One region of the Nostoc sp. UIC 10607 genome, then DNA from elsewhere that is predicted to be linked to it. Evidence: riboswitches for the same ligand, from Rfam matches in the RefSeq annotation. Region 1 holds a riboswitch; the other holds the start of a gene.
What was found. Region 1 has a riboswitch for cyclic di-AMP ahead of ntrB (nitrate ABC transporter permease). Riboswitches for the same ligand answer to the same signal wherever they lie in the genome.
Positions count from the first base shown of each region.

Region 2: it holds a riboswitch for cyclic di-AMP, as region 1 does, so the genes downstream of both, ACEYW6_RS22945 (glycosyltransferase) here and ntrB (nitrate ABC transporter permease) in region 1, are expected to answer to the same signal.

Region 1 is NZ_JBIQNW010000064.1:3,591-11,053, reverse strand. Features, by position in the region: gene ACEYW6_RS30195 (Uma2 family endonuclease) at 1-137, shown strand, start outside; gene ACEYW6_RS30190 (NYN domain-containing protein) at 1,003-1,803, shown strand; gene rnc (ribonuclease III) at 1,940-2,626, shown strand; gene ACEYW6_RS30180 (sensor histidine kinase) at 2,685-3,875, opposite strand; cyclic di-AMP (ydaO/yuaA leader) riboswitch at 4,293-4,512, shown strand; gene ntrB (nitrate ABC transporter permease) at 4,610-5,461, shown strand; gene ACEYW6_RS30170 (ABC transporter substrate-binding protein) at 5,549-6,991, shown strand; gene ACEYW6_RS30165 (ABC transporter ATP-binding protein) at 7,046-7,463, shown strand, end outside.
Region 2 is NZ_JBIQNW010000032.1:7,066-14,528, reverse strand. Features, by position in the region: gene ACEYW6_RS22970 (DUF6875 domain-containing protein) at 1-151, shown strand, start outside; gene ACEYW6_RS22965 (CYTH domain-containing protein) at 316-780, shown strand; gene ACEYW6_RS22960 (pentapeptide repeat-containing protein) at 919-1,725, opposite strand; gene ACEYW6_RS22955 (hypothetical protein) at 1,736-2,377, opposite strand; gene ACEYW6_RS22950 (hypothetical protein) at 2,868-3,065, opposite strand; gene ACEYW6_RS22945 (glycosyltransferase) at 3,170-4,441, opposite strand; cyclic di-AMP (ydaO/yuaA leader) riboswitch at 4,605-4,808, opposite strand; gene ACEYW6_RS22940 (DUF1350 family protein) at 5,354-6,340, shown strand; gene argC (N-acetyl-gamma-glutamyl-phosphate reductase) at 6,429-7,400, opposite strand.

The DNA.
Region 1 (7,463 bases):
CATATCAGGATAATCAAGGTAAATATGGTTATTCAAATAAGCGAATTGTCTTGTCCACTCAGGTGATAAACTTTCCTTGTTTTCCTGATTTGTCTCTTGATTTAGCTAGGGTGTTTCCGCCAAAGCTGAATTTTTAAACTTTGTTATAGAACTCAGCCATGAGACAAAAGAGTAAGTTTTATGCCTTATATTGATATTAAACTTCTTGAAGTTATTGATTCTTTTGGGTTAGTTATCCACTAATCATCTGGACTATTCGCAAATGTATAGGAGCAAGAGTGTAGTGATTTATTATCTACTATTCTGAGGGAAAATGTTGATTTAGCAGTAGCCATCAGTACAGAAAAAGCTCGTATTGAAATGATTATAAGTCCAAGTTTGTTAGAAATTAAACGCAAATTCAATTATGAAATAAGCTTCTTTTCTGGAGTTGACTTTACTGTTGATAGCCAACGAGGACTAAATGGCTTTTGTTATTTTATTTTGAGTCTTTCTTCGGGGCAGTTGCTTGTACGTAGCCCGGTGATTGTTTTAGTAGAAAGTAAAAATGAAAATTTGAGGTCTGGTTTAGCGAATCTTCATAAATAACTATATTGACAGCCAGCATTATTTATACTAATCTCTATGTAAGACAGCAAAATAACCGCACTCTAAAGCGCAAGTTTTTGGTGTTGTCTCAGCAGCATAATTCCTCTTTTCCTGCCGAGCTTTGTTTCATCCCTTCGGCTAAATCTTCAACCCAATATCAGGTCAATTCATTGATTGTATTTTCAATGGGAAGACAAGATATTTGGATGAATATTCAGGACAAAGGGTAACAAAACTTGTTAGGGAATTGGGATTTCTACGGCTGAGACTTGAACCAAAAAACGCTACGGTAAGAGAATCTTATGGCAGAGAAGTACTTTTTAAGTACAAATTCCTAGTCTAAACTTCTGCTACTGTTAGATGTGTAATTTGTTAAAGCTGTCCAGTTCACTAAACAATACTGGATACATTACAATGCCACATCCCGATCAATCTTCCAAAAAACAAACAAGTGATCAGAAAAATTCTATCGGTATTTTTGCCGATATTCAGAATGTCTCTTTAATTAAAGGAAAAGGTCATTTTTTGCTGGAATTTGCCCAATCCAATGGGCATATAGATTCCAAAAATGTCTACTATAACTCACACTACATAAGCCAAGTTTGTACCAAAAATGAGCTAGAAATTCTTGGGATGAAGTGTGTTGATGTTCCCGATAATTCAAATAATAGTGCAGATTATCGATTGATGGCTGACTGTGTTAACGCAGTTGCCTTTAATCCTTCTCTGAAAACAATTATCCTACTTTCAGGAGACTGGGACTATGCTGGCTTAATTTGTATTCTAAAATCTTTGGGTAAAGAGGTGATAATTTTTGCTCAAAGAGGTAGTGCTAGTCCAAATTTAATTAAACTGGTTGGTAATGATAACTTCCACTTTTTAGATGAATTACCTCAGCTAGTTGGCAATAGCAATAAGACTCAACCTCAAAACACGGCTCTTATGTCTCAGATTAATTACAATGAGGCTATAGAGTATCTAATTGAAGCTATCAACACTGTCTTAAGCCAAGGTAAGCCTACCGTATTTGGTCGCATTGATCAATTGATGCGTCAACGTTGTTCTAACTATCAAGGATGCTCATCTATTTCTACGGCTAATGGCAAGAAATTTAAGAGTTTTAGCCAGTTTGTTGATGCTGCTGTCAGGGATGGTAAAGTCCGACGGCAAAATCAGGAGTTATTTTTAACTGAATTAGATATACTAGCTGCCTAAAATAGCTTGTATAAACCCAGCTTTTTACTCAACTGGGTTTTAATAACACCGCTATTTGCGGTTTTTTAATTTCTGAAAAAATTCACATTTGTATAGTTTCCCAACAGTCAATTTTGGCAACAAGACACAAGATAAAATGCACAAACTTCTAATATTTCATAATGAAAAACTTTTGCGACAAGCACTTACCCACCGTTCTTACGTTCATGAAAACCCTGGAGAAGGCGAACACAATGAACGGCTAGAATTTCTCGGTGATGCTTTGCTGAATTTCTTAAGTGGTGAGTATCTATATAGTTGTCACCCAGAAATGGGAGAAGATGAATTAACCCGGCGGCGTTCGGCGCTGGTAGATGAGAAGCAATTGGCAAAGTTCGCTGAAGAGGTAGGTTTAGACTTTAGGATGCGGTTAGGAAAAGGCGCTATTCGAGACGGAGGCTACCAAAATCCTAATTTGCTTAGTAGCACCTTTGAAGCTGTACTTGGTGCTTACTATTTAGATAATGATTCCAATATTGAAGCAGTTCGCGCAATTATAGAACCACTATTTGATTCTGTAGATCCTAAGCATATAGTTGTGTCTCGTTCTAATGTAGACTCAAAAAATCGTTTTCAAGAATGGGTGCAGCGCAACGTTACTCCAACTCCTCCCAAATATTTCACGGAACAAATAGGAGGTCCTTCTCACGCGCCAGAATTCATAGCAAAAGTATTGGTAGATGGAAAAATTTACGGCGAAGGTAAGGGACGTAATAAGAAAGATGCAGAGAAAGCTTCTGCTGAGGATGCGCTAGCTAAGTTGAAAAAACAAGGTTTATTGTAATCATGTTTTTTGATTTCACGCAAAGGCGCAAAGAATAATTTTACGTCTTGGCGCGAAATCAACTTTCGATTTGTAAAGGCAAAATTACAGTAAAAGTAGAACCAACGCCTACCTCAGAGACTAGCTTAATTTCACCTTTGAGTAGTTTTACTAAGCGGGAGACGATCGCTAATCCCAATCCTGTACTATCAGCGAGATAGGGACGATCGCTTGAACTTACGCGAAAATAAGGTTCAAATATCTGGGCTTGATTTTCGGGTGCAATGCCAATTCCAGTGTCACAAACTGCGATCGCACATCTCTGGTTCTCCAACACCTGACACATTATAATAATAGTCCCCGACTCTGTATAGCGAATCGCATTACTAATAAGATTTGTAATAATTTGTTGGCATTGAAAAGGATCTGTGATTAATTCCTTGGGAGCGCGATCGCAATCTACTACAATTTTTAAATTTTTCCCAGCAGCTAAAGGTTCCAACATTTCACACACATTATTAATTAATTCCTGCACATCTGTGGGTGCTAGTTGGAGTTTTATCTGCCCTGAGTCATAGCGCGAAAGTTCTAACACATCATTGATCAGATGGAGTAACTGTCTACCGTTGCGTAGCACTCGCTCAATATGTTCTAAATTGCTATAGTTATCTTTTATCTCTGTTTTTCGTCGTTGTTGGCGTAAAAACAAATCCGAGTAACCAATAATAGAAGTTAGCGGATGTTTCAATTCGTGGGCTAGTTGTGAAAGATACTCTTGATTGGCGCTAATCAAGCGCGTGAGTTCTTCATTGTGGAGTGTTAGTGATGACTGCAACTGCTGTAATTCTCGCAACCGCTCCTCAACATAACTCTTGAAACAGCGAGCGATCGCTTCGTCTATAATAGCGTCAATCAAACGCATGGAACGAATTATCTCTACAGGTGTGCCACTCAATAAATCTGCTTGTATAATATCAAATATTACCGTTCGCAGTAGATGATATTCTCTAGCTATTTCTGCTGGATCAAAGCCTTGTTCAGCTCGAATAGCTCCATGCTGGAAACTAGCAGTAACTATTGACTGAATATCATTATCTTGAGATTTTGAAAGCACTGTCACCATCGCTTTCAAAACATCAGGGATGTGATCCTTTACAGCTGTATAAGATAGGTCATCAGCACTTTCAATCCGTCTATCCTTGCGAACTGCTAGAATCCATTTATCGAGGATGGTGTCCGTTTTTTCAGCCAGTACTTGACTAAAATCCATTATGTTAAATATCAGCTAGGAGATAAATGAGTAAACTTCCATATGCAATTAGTTTAGCGAGTGCAATGAGTTTTTACCAAATTTAGTGATATTTTTCACCTACCAAAAGGAATAGATTGCACATCCTCTTCTAGTTGTCGAGCAATTAAGATTGTATAAAATTTTGCCAGTACATTATATTTCTTTTTAAAAAATATTAATCAGGTATGTAACATTCTTAATGCTTGGCTCGACTATATTGTTTAGCAGTCTGTGCAAGGAGTTCACTCACAACATAACTAGCAACACAAGTTTTAATTATTACTACAAATTAATGAATAACACTTGATTATGGTATTGAAATTAACAACATTTATCATAAGATAGATGGCTTTTACTGAGCATCGATGTTATATTGTCCATAAATTAATATCCATTAGAGTAAGTCAGCCTAATTCAGCGTGTCACAGTGCATAACGCTGGAGCGGAGGAACCAAATTGTGGGGCGTATCTCATAGAAAGTGAGGAGTTGAGAGTGAGGAGTTAGGAATTAAATAAAATTTAGTAACTCATAACTCATAACTCATAACTTTCTACAGAAGGGCATCTCTCAGCCCTAGCCCGTCAGCTAACTTCGTAGGCATTGAGAGGAGACTGAAGAGACGGCATTTTTATAATGTTCCGATCTCATCGGTGTCCAAGGCTGGTACTGCTCGGATTTTTTGTACCTGCACTTAAATCTGTTGAGGTCGTAAATGATATTTCAATTAAATTTGGCTGCGATCGCAGCGATCGCTGGACAAGCTGCTTGGAAAAAAACAAAACCTGTCATCCTTAAAGATGTTTTCTTTTTACCTGTATTGGGGTTCTTGGGAATAATCGTTCTGTGGTGGATTGTTGCACTTGCCAACCATGAATTGATGCCCACCCCGCCAGAAGCGTTGATTGCTAATCTAGACTACATCTTAAATCCCTTCTACCAGCGAGGCCCAGGCAACTTGGGAATTGGTTGGTTGTTAATAGCAAGTCTGCGCCGGGTATTAATAGGCTTTTTGTTGGGTGCGGTAGTAGCGATTCCTCTGGGGTTCCTCATTGGCATGTCCAGACCGGCAATGCTAGCACTCAATCCCATCATTCAAATTTTTAAACCTGTATCACCCCTAGCTTGGCTACCCATCGCCTTAGCAATTTTCAATTTAGCAGATCCTTCAGCCATTTTTGTCATCTTTATTACTTCTTTATGGCCGACAATTATTAATACCGCTTTAGGAGTTTCTAGCGTTCCCAAAGATTATTTAGATGTGGCACGAGTACTGGAAATGCCACGTTGGAGACGGATTACAAAAATAATTTGGCCTGCAAGTTTGCCGTATATTTTTACAGGTTTACGAATTAGTTTAGGCATCGCTTGGCTGGTAATCGTTGCCGTGGAAATGCTTACAGGCGGTATTGGTATCGGCTTTTTCGTCTGGGATGAATGGAGTCGCTTAAACCTGAGTTCAGTCTTTTTAGCTGTGTTGGTAATTGGTGTAACTGGGTTAATCCTGGATTACGCCGTGGACAAAATCCAAGAATTAGTAACCCATCGCCCTAAAACTTCCAACTAACAAAATTTGGCTGCTATCAAAACAGCAAGATGTAACGTGACTCTGCGCTTGTAGCATGAGCAATTAATCACCAATGGAGCTACAAAAATGGGTGATATTAACTGGACTAGACGAGATATTATCAAGGGAATAGGAGCAACAACAGCGGGAATGGCGCTATCCTCCTGTGGCATTTCAGGAGATAGATCCGCCAAAGGACTAACTGAAGAAGCCTTAGCTGTGCAACCAGTAGTTAAAAGCGGCGACCTAGAAAAAGCCGATCTTACAGTTGGTTACGTTCCTGTTAATGATTGTGCGCCATTTGCGATCGCCTGGAAAAAAGGCTTCTTCCACAAGTATGGTTTGAACGTTACACTCAACCGCGAAGCCAGTTGGGCTACTTCCCGCGACGGTTTAATTTTTGGTCGCTTGGATGCTTCACCCGTTGTATCTGGTGCAGTTACCAACGCCAGAATTGGTGCTGAAGGCGCACGCCACGCCCCCTTGTGTGCAGCGATGACCATTCACCGCCACGGTAACGCCATGACAATGAACAAAGCCATGTGGGATTTTGGTCTGCGTCCGTGGTATGAGTATCAAGAACAATATGGCGATGGTGCTTTAGAAGCCTTTGGGCGCGATTTTCGAGGCTACTTTGAGAAGCAGCCGTCAGAAGGTAAAGTTTGGGCAGTTGTTCTGAGTTCTGCCATTTACGAATACTTTATCCGTTACTTATCCGCCGCCGCTGGTGTTGATCCGCTTAAAGAGTTTCGCGTCATCATCGTTCCGCCGCCCCAAATGGTAACAAACGTGCGGATTGGTGCAATGCAAGCTTACATGGTTGCAGAACCCTGGAATACACGGGCAATAACAGGTAATGAAAACATCGGCTTTACCTTTGCACAAGGTAAAGAAGTCTGGTTGGGACACCCAGATCGGCTTTTGGGGGTGATGGAATCTTTCATCGACAAATATCCCAAAACCTATCGTTCACTAGTCAAGGCGATGATTGAAGCTTGTCAGTATTGCAGCAAAGTAGAAAACCGCCAAGAAGTAGCTGAACTGATAACAGACCGTTCATTTACAGGTGCTAGACCTAAAAAGAAAGATGCTCCAATTGCGAAGTTTACAAGTCCGGCAATTCTCGGCAATTACAACTATGGCGGCTTTGACGGCAAAGATCGCACCATCAAAGCCGCTGACACCACGATTTTCTTCGATATTCCTGACAACCTTCCCAAACAGCCAGGAGAACACTCCACATTCTTATGGAGATCCAGAAGTATCTGGCTGATGACACAAGCAGCACGGTGGGGACAAATTAAGGAATTCCCCAAAAATGCCGAAGAACTAGCAGAACTTGGTTGGAGAACAGATTTATATCGGGAGATAGCGTCTGAAATGGGCATCGAGTGTCCCAAGGATGATTACAAGGTCGAACCACCAGAAGTATTTATAGATAAGAAAGGCTTCGACCCCAGCGATCCGGTGGGTTATCTGAATAGTTTTGCCATCAGGGCTAACGCTCCCACGAACTTTTTCATGTCTTAAATCCCAAGTTCAAATATTGACTGATGACTAAATTATTTCTGGAGCGTTTCGATGATGGAATATACCTCATTACCTATTAATACACAGACCGAAGTTATGCCCCGCACTGGGTTTTTAGAAATTGAAAATTTAGTTAAGTCTTATCCGACACCTGATAAAGATAACTTTGTCGTTTTAGATGGAGTTAATCTGACGATTGGTGAAGATGAATATATTTCTGTAATTGGTCACTCTGGTTGTGGTAAATCAACTCTACTAAAGATAGTAGCTGGTTTAGAAAAAGCAACTTCCGGCTCAGTCAGGCTAGATGGGAAAGAAATTCGTCAGCCAGGAGCCGAGCGGATGATGGTATTTCAGAACTATTCGCTGTTGCCTTGGTTGACAGTGCGAGAAAATATCCGGTTAGCTGTGGATGAAGTGCTAAAAAATGCTAATCGGGCTGAAAAAATCAGCATTGTAAATCAACACTTGG
Region 2 (7,463 bases), on a different contig from region 1:
TCAGAGTCCGGCTGATCCACGCTTACGTATTCGGTATCTGGAAGCTTATTTAAAGTGCTTTGGTCATAAATTTACAGATGAAACAAAGTTTAAAAATGCTCATCAAGCATTAGCTTTAGCGAAAGAAGAACTTACAGCTATTTTCAGGTAAATAGACCACGTTGTAGGGGTACAGCAATGCTTATGCATGTTAATTTAAGCTAAAACTCCTTTAAGAGGATAGCGTAATTTGACTTTGGAGCGATCGCATGGAGTTAGTTTTTGAAAATGACTTAGCTTTTTGATCTACAAAATCACACAATCAGGGTAAGTAAAATGGCGAAAGAAATAGAGCGCAAATATTTAGTGAGAGGAGATAGTTGGAGAGAATTAGCTGAAGGTAGTGTATATCGTCAAGGATACATTGCCACACAAGACAAAGCTACTGTACGTATACGTATAGTAGGAGAAAAAAGTTATTTGACTATTAAAGGCCCTAATATCAAATATTCGAGATTAGAGTTTGAGTATCCTATTCCTGTTAAAGATGCTCAAGAAATACTTGAAACACTATGTGAACGTCCCTTTATAGAAAAAATAAGATATCAAATAGAGTCGGGTGGCTTGATTTGGGAAATAGATGAGTTTGATGGTGTTAATAAAGGATTAATATTAGCAGAAGTTGAACTCAGTGATGAAAATCAAGAAATTGAACTACCAAGTTGGATTGGACAAGAAGTTTCAGATGACTTCAGATATTTCAACAGCAATTTAGTAAAACATCCTTTTTCACAATGGTAATTGCCAAAATATAGGGAACATTCCAATTCATTCAAGCTTAATTAAACTAATTAACTCAGAGGTGCTGGGTGATTTTGCATTGCAAACTAGTTTAAGCTTATAAAATGAATGTAAACATCAATTACTTTTTCTTGTTAATTAATTGTGCCTTGAAGCGTCAGGCATAATTGCCTCCTGAAGATTTACGCCGCTGAGGTTAGCTCCCCTAAGGTCAGCTCCTCTAAGGTTAGCTCCTCTGAGATTCGCCCTTGCCAAATTCGCGCCTCTAAGGTTAGTCCAACTCAAGTCAGCTTGACTCAAATCAGCTTCATTTAGGTTAGCCTGCAACATGTAAGCACCACTTAGGTGAGCCTTGTTTAGATTAGCTTTGTATAAGTCAGTTTTGTAAAGATAAGCCCCCAAAACTTCCGCCTCGTACAAACTCGCCTCGCTGAGGTCAGCCGCAATCAAGTTAGCTTCAATGAGGTTGGCAAAAGATAGATTAGTCCGTATTAGCTTCGCTGCACCTAAATCGGCATCTCTCAAGTTAGCGCCTCTTAAGTCAGTCCCAATTAGATTAGCATGAGCGATCGCAGCGCCTCTAAGATTCGCCTCACTCAAGTCGGCTCCAATCAAATTGGCATGACTCAAATCTGCCTGCGTAAGTATAGCACCACTCAAGTTAGCAACACTGAAGTTAGCATCACTCAAGTTAGCTTCAACGAGGAAGGCTTTGTAGAGGTTGGCACTACTGAGGTCGGCACCACTAAGGTTTGCTCGCACGAGTAAAGCATTACCTAAATCCACCTTGTTCAAGTTTACCCCCTGGAGGTTTGCGCCTCTGAGGTTATCTCCTTGGAGGTTTGCAGCGCTGAGGTCTGGTTCAATCTGGGGATTTTTCTTTCTCCACTCAATCCATGTAACTGCACCTGCTTTCAGTAAAGCTAGATGCTCTCGATTTGCCATTTTCTCTCCTTTACTCCTGACGCATACCCAAAGGATTTGTCCGACCAGCTACACTTTCAATCGCCGTTAATGCTCCCGCCGCACCTGCTAGAATATCTCTTTCATGTCCACCTAAGTAAAGCCGTCCAAAACTACCTACAGCTTGAACCTCAAGAATGTTAATTGATGCCGCTTTCTCAGCTTCATTCGCAGCTAGTGCGGCGTAAGCAGCAGGCTCGACTTCTAATACATACAGCGTTTGCCCTGCTAGTAATAGCTGTCCCCGTCGCGTGCGATTAATAAGTTGTGTTTGGTAAGCATCGATATTGCGGATAATTTGGCTAGAAACAACACGCGGTTTGAGACATTCGTCTTTTCGGACTCCTAATGCAGCCAAAATTGCTTGCCCAGCAGCTCGCGTTTCACCTTGGGAGCTAGAATGAACTTCCAATAGTCCGTACAGTCGTTCAACTACCTGTACTCCCGGACGAACAGAGGCAGCTTTCAGGGCTACATCCGTAATTTTATTAATTTCGATACCAGGAGAGATTTCAATCCACAGTGATGTATCTCCTGGTAATGGTAAGAAGCCTTGGGCTACTGTTCCCATATATGCTGCATGTTGAGGTTGCAGGCTGTCGAGAAATACGAAACTGCGTAGTTCTATTCCCAAGATTTTGCTCTCCAGTCATAAGGGTAAAAGTTATCTATTGCAAGATATGAGCGCCTAACTTGGGGTATTTTAGCCACAAGTGAAGGATGGAAAAACACAAAGTAGAACAATTTTGCTGTCGATAAATTTTACACCTGAGAAGTATTCTGGCAGTAAAAACCGCCTTGACAATTGTACAAGCTTTATTACACACAAATCGCTGCCTGCAATGGCTAACTGGTCTTGATTTACTGATAAATTTGATGTTTCAAAAAAACTCTTTAGCCAAATTGAAGCGGGGAAAGTTCAGTGAACTTTCCCCGCTATCTTCAAAATGCTGCTAAAATCGCAGCCAATCAACTAGTACTTTATGCTTGGTTCGTAGTCAGCGCTTTAGCGCTCAAGACAAGGACTAAAGTCCTGACTACGAACTTATTCACTCATAAAAGTTGGTGTGGTGGACTATTAGATTTGTTTTTCTATATAAACGCAGAAAAACAAATCTATTAGTTTATCCTGCGTTTGTGAGTACCCAAGTGGAGTAAGCATCCTCGACAAATCTGCTTTGATGACGAGTTCCTTTATGTTTGCTCACTCTGACTTTGAGGGTGGTTATGTAAACTCCATCCATTACTTGATGTCCATAACCACAAACTTGACCAACTTGCCCTGTTATTTGATGCAAAGCATAATCTCCGATATTCAGCATAATTCTGACTGCCTAATTAACTAGATTGAGTAGTTTGTGTTTGACTGTTTGGGCACGGCAAAATCGCTCTGATGATATTAGTTCCGCGCTCAAAGCTGGAAAAATTAAGCTGCAATCCGGGGTCGGGCATTAGGTGCAGTTGGAGCCAGCAGACGAGTGTAAAGTTGAGTCAGTCGGAATGCTACACTATACCAACTAAAGGCAATTTCTGTCCGTTGTCGAGCCGCTTCACCTAACTGGTCTCGCCAAGCTGGGTTGATGAGAATGCGGTCTATGGCAGCAGCAAAAGCTACTTCATCTTTGGGGGGCGCAAGTAACCCTGTGACTTCTGGTACAACAGTAAACTGTAGCCCACCAACATTACTAGCTACGACAGGAGTCTTACTAGCCATTGCCTCAATGGCAACTAAACCAAAAGGTTCATAGTGACTAGGCACTACGCAGACATCAGCGGCGGCGTAGTAGAAGGGGAGGACAGTTTCATCTAAGCGACCAGCAAAGGTTGTACAATTTTCTAATCCGAGTTCAGTAACAATGCTAGCAATGCGATCGCGTTCTATTCCATCACTCTGACCTGGACGGCTACCACCCCCAATCACTAGCTGGAGATTAGCTTCACCTCTTAAACTAGATTTGGCAATAGCTCGTACCAAGGTTTCAATACCTTTGCGGCGGTCAAAGCGACCAACGTAGAGAACCATTTTGGCATCTGGTGCAATTCCCAGCTTTTCCCGCGCCGCAGACCGCTGAATTTCTCCAAATTTATCAGTATCGGTGCCACAGGGAATCATTTCAATGTTTCCTTTACTGGAAACGAGTACCCGCATATGTTTTTGCTCTTGCGGACTAGTTGCAACCACACAGTCTACAGTTTCCAAGCAGGCTTTTTCTACAGCTAATCGCTGGGTAGCAATTACGGGAACATCACCAATACTTCTGTATTTAACCGCTCCTAAAGAGTGGTAAGTATGTACCTGAATCAGTGGTTGCTGCTTTTTCAATTCCATGCCGACCCAAGATGATAACCAGTAGTTGGTATGAATTAAGGAGTAATGAAACCCTTGGCGCAACTGGAATCGCTGGAATTCTTCGATGAATTCAGGTAAATGGTCGAACAAGTTATCTCGCCCAATAAACTTAGCTGGACCCGCTTTTAACCGAATAGTACGACAGTTTGGGCTATGTTGAATGTAGGTAGCTTGTTCAGGACTACTACGACGAGTGAACATATCCACTTGCCAACCAAGCTTTGCTAAGGCATAACCTACTTGACGCACATAGACATTTTGACCTCCAGCCTCTTCTTGACCAATTTCAACCGCCGGGTCACCATCAACAGAAATTAGGGCAATGCGATGTTTCTTATTCTGGAACATAGCTGATTTTCACCTCAAGGCAAATAATCCTGCCTCAAACGCCAGAAATCAAGATAATATTATCCTCTCTTTCAACGTCAAGGGCAGGCACAACAAACCGCAAAGTTACCAGCCAAAGGACACTGACGAGAACATGGCATTACTTGTTAAGAATGCTGCTCGTTCAGTCTCTTCTCAATGCCGACGAAGTTAGCTGACGGGCTAGGACTGAGAGATGTCCTTCTTAAGAAAGTTATGAGTTAGAAGTTATGAATTTATTAACTGCTAACTTTCTTCAAAATACGCCCCAAACTTGGTTCCTCCGCTCCGGTTTACCCTTACTCACAAAACTTTTCAGGGAATATAGTGGATTAGGCAGACTGATTTATTTTTCTTCAAGGTTTATAACCTGTCATCATCAACCATGTCAAGAGTATGAACAAAAAAAGTGTGATTGAAATCACCTAAAGGCGCTTTGCATCTAGCTTTGACGAATCAGACTTTAGAGGAAACTTGGAGCTTTTAATATGCTCTCAACAAGAAGCTTACTGATGTTGACCACTACATTTTATTTAGCTTCTGGCAATTAAATATTTTTCATATTTTTAAGTGTATAAATATACTAACTACGAGCTTGATTGAATTTAATATATTTTTTTAGTTGTCTTAAATATTACTCTGGCTAAAGAAATTGCCAAAGTCTAAAAGAGTCCATTAGAAGTTTTACGCCAATTCAATTTCACTATTGAACTACATTATTTCCTACTCCCACACCCTTTCATAAATGCTTTGAGAGCCAACTGCATTTGGTATATTACGAAGGCAAGCATCTCAGTTATCCAAAAAAACCTTTTAAAGAATCCGAAAAGCAGCAGCTTCAATTTGGAGGTAAAGTATACACCTACCAAAATGAGATACACTCATTGCTAAGTCATGGTAAATACAAATATCAAGCTGAGATTTAAACCTGTTTCTCACAGTTGGGTTGCTCTGCATCCACAGCCTAAAGGAGTAATTCAATTTATTGCAGGGGCTTTTTTTGGTACATTTGGCCCCATGCTTTTTTATCGCTATCTGCTTCAATGCCTATTTGAGCAGGGATATACAATTATTCTTCTGCCATTTAATTTTAGTTTTAACCATTATGTAGAAGCTGGTTTTCTCATGAGAGAGCAGTATGAAATTCTACCAGAGCTTGTGAGGATGGCAAGTGTTGAGGGATATGATTATGAAGCCTATCTAGATGATAAAAACTTTTCTTGGATTGGACATAGCCTTGGCTGTAAATATATCTCCCTGTTAGAAGGATTTACTGCTTTACCTCCAGAGCCTCAAGATAGAGAAAAGTTTATTCGCAACCTGCTATCTCATACTTCGGATGAGTCACAGATAAAAAGTGTCATTGCAGATATTAACATTCTCTTTGATGAGCTTAAACAAAAAATTGTAGAAGTTCGGAAACTAATTTACACTTACGTAGGCCAGGAAATAAAAATTAACAGTGTCTTCATTAAGGGGCAGGTTTCTATCCTATTAGCACCTGCTATTGCTGACACCGGCAGCGCAATTCGTCCTCAATTTTTAGCGGATATAATCGATAATCTTGGTTGGGGTGTGAAACCAACCGTTGAAGAAACCCATAACTTAATCAAGGATAGTAAGCTCTTTAATATCATGGGTTTAGTTTGTTTTAAGTCAGACAATATTGCCAAATTAACCTGTGAATGGTTTACTAATATTCTAAAAAAACCACCCCAAGAATTTCTACAAACTTTAGAGGGTGGACATTTAAAACCTTTAGGAATTCAACTAGGCAAGTATGTGATTAATCTTTTTGATAAACCTTTAATTGAATCAGTTCAAGAGCGAAATAGAGGCTTTGAGCATCATGTAATTCAATTGTTTGAGAAACTGAAATAAAAATCAACAAAAGTTGCTGAAAGTCCAAAAATCAGAAGTTATTAACCAATATTCCCGACTTGTTAAAAAAGTCGGGAATCTGAGCCTTTCATAACAATCCCAACTCTTCTGGAAAGCCCAGCATGATGTTTAAGTTTTGGATTGCGGCTCCCGATGCACCTTTGCCCAAGTTATCAAGACGAGCAACTAGCAACGCTTCTTTGGTAGTGTCATTTGTGAATACAAAAACCTGAACAATATTAGTGCCGTTCACTGCAATCGCATCCAAAAATATTCCGTCTCGTAGCAGAGTAGAATCTTGGTATGGAGCTACCTGCACAAATTTTTCACCTTGGTAGTAATCAGCGATCGCTTCATAGATTACCTCACCTGATGGTGGATTATCCAAAGTTCCTAACGGCAAAGGCACCTGAACTAGCATCCCTTGCTCAAAATCCCCTACCGCTGGTACGAATAGCGGCGGCGATGCTAACTCTGAGTAATAATGCATTTCCTTGACATGCTTATGTCCAAACTGCAAACCATAGATGCCATAGGGATAAAGCGACTCTGCTCCAGTTTCCTGTTCGTGGAAGGTATGGTATTGTTTAATGAGATTTTTTCCGCCACCAGAGTAGCCTGACACTGCGTTAACGGTGATGGGAAAATTATTCTTTAAAATTCCCTTGGCAATCAACGGACGAATACAGGCTAAAAATCCTGTGGGATAACATCCTGGATTGCTGACAAACTGGGCGCTGGCGATTTTCTCTCGCTGTCCTGGATTTAGTTCAGGAAAACCATATACCCAGTTCTTAGCCGTGCGATGGGCACTACTAGCATCAAGGATCTTAACCGTAGTACTACTTACTAAGCTAACAGCTTCGCGGGCTGCATCATCAGGTAGGCAGAGAATAACAACATCGACAGCATTGATTAATTTAGCTCGCTCACTTGCATCCTTACGTTTAGAGGCCTCAATGCTAACTAACTCGATATCATCCCGTTGATTGAGACGTGAGTAAATTTGTAAGCCTGTGGTTCCTGATTCGCCATCAATGAAAATCTTCGGTTTAGTAATCATGCGTTCAGCATCCTGAGATGTCAGTAGTGTATTAAAACAGCTGTCAGTTATCAAAGTTAA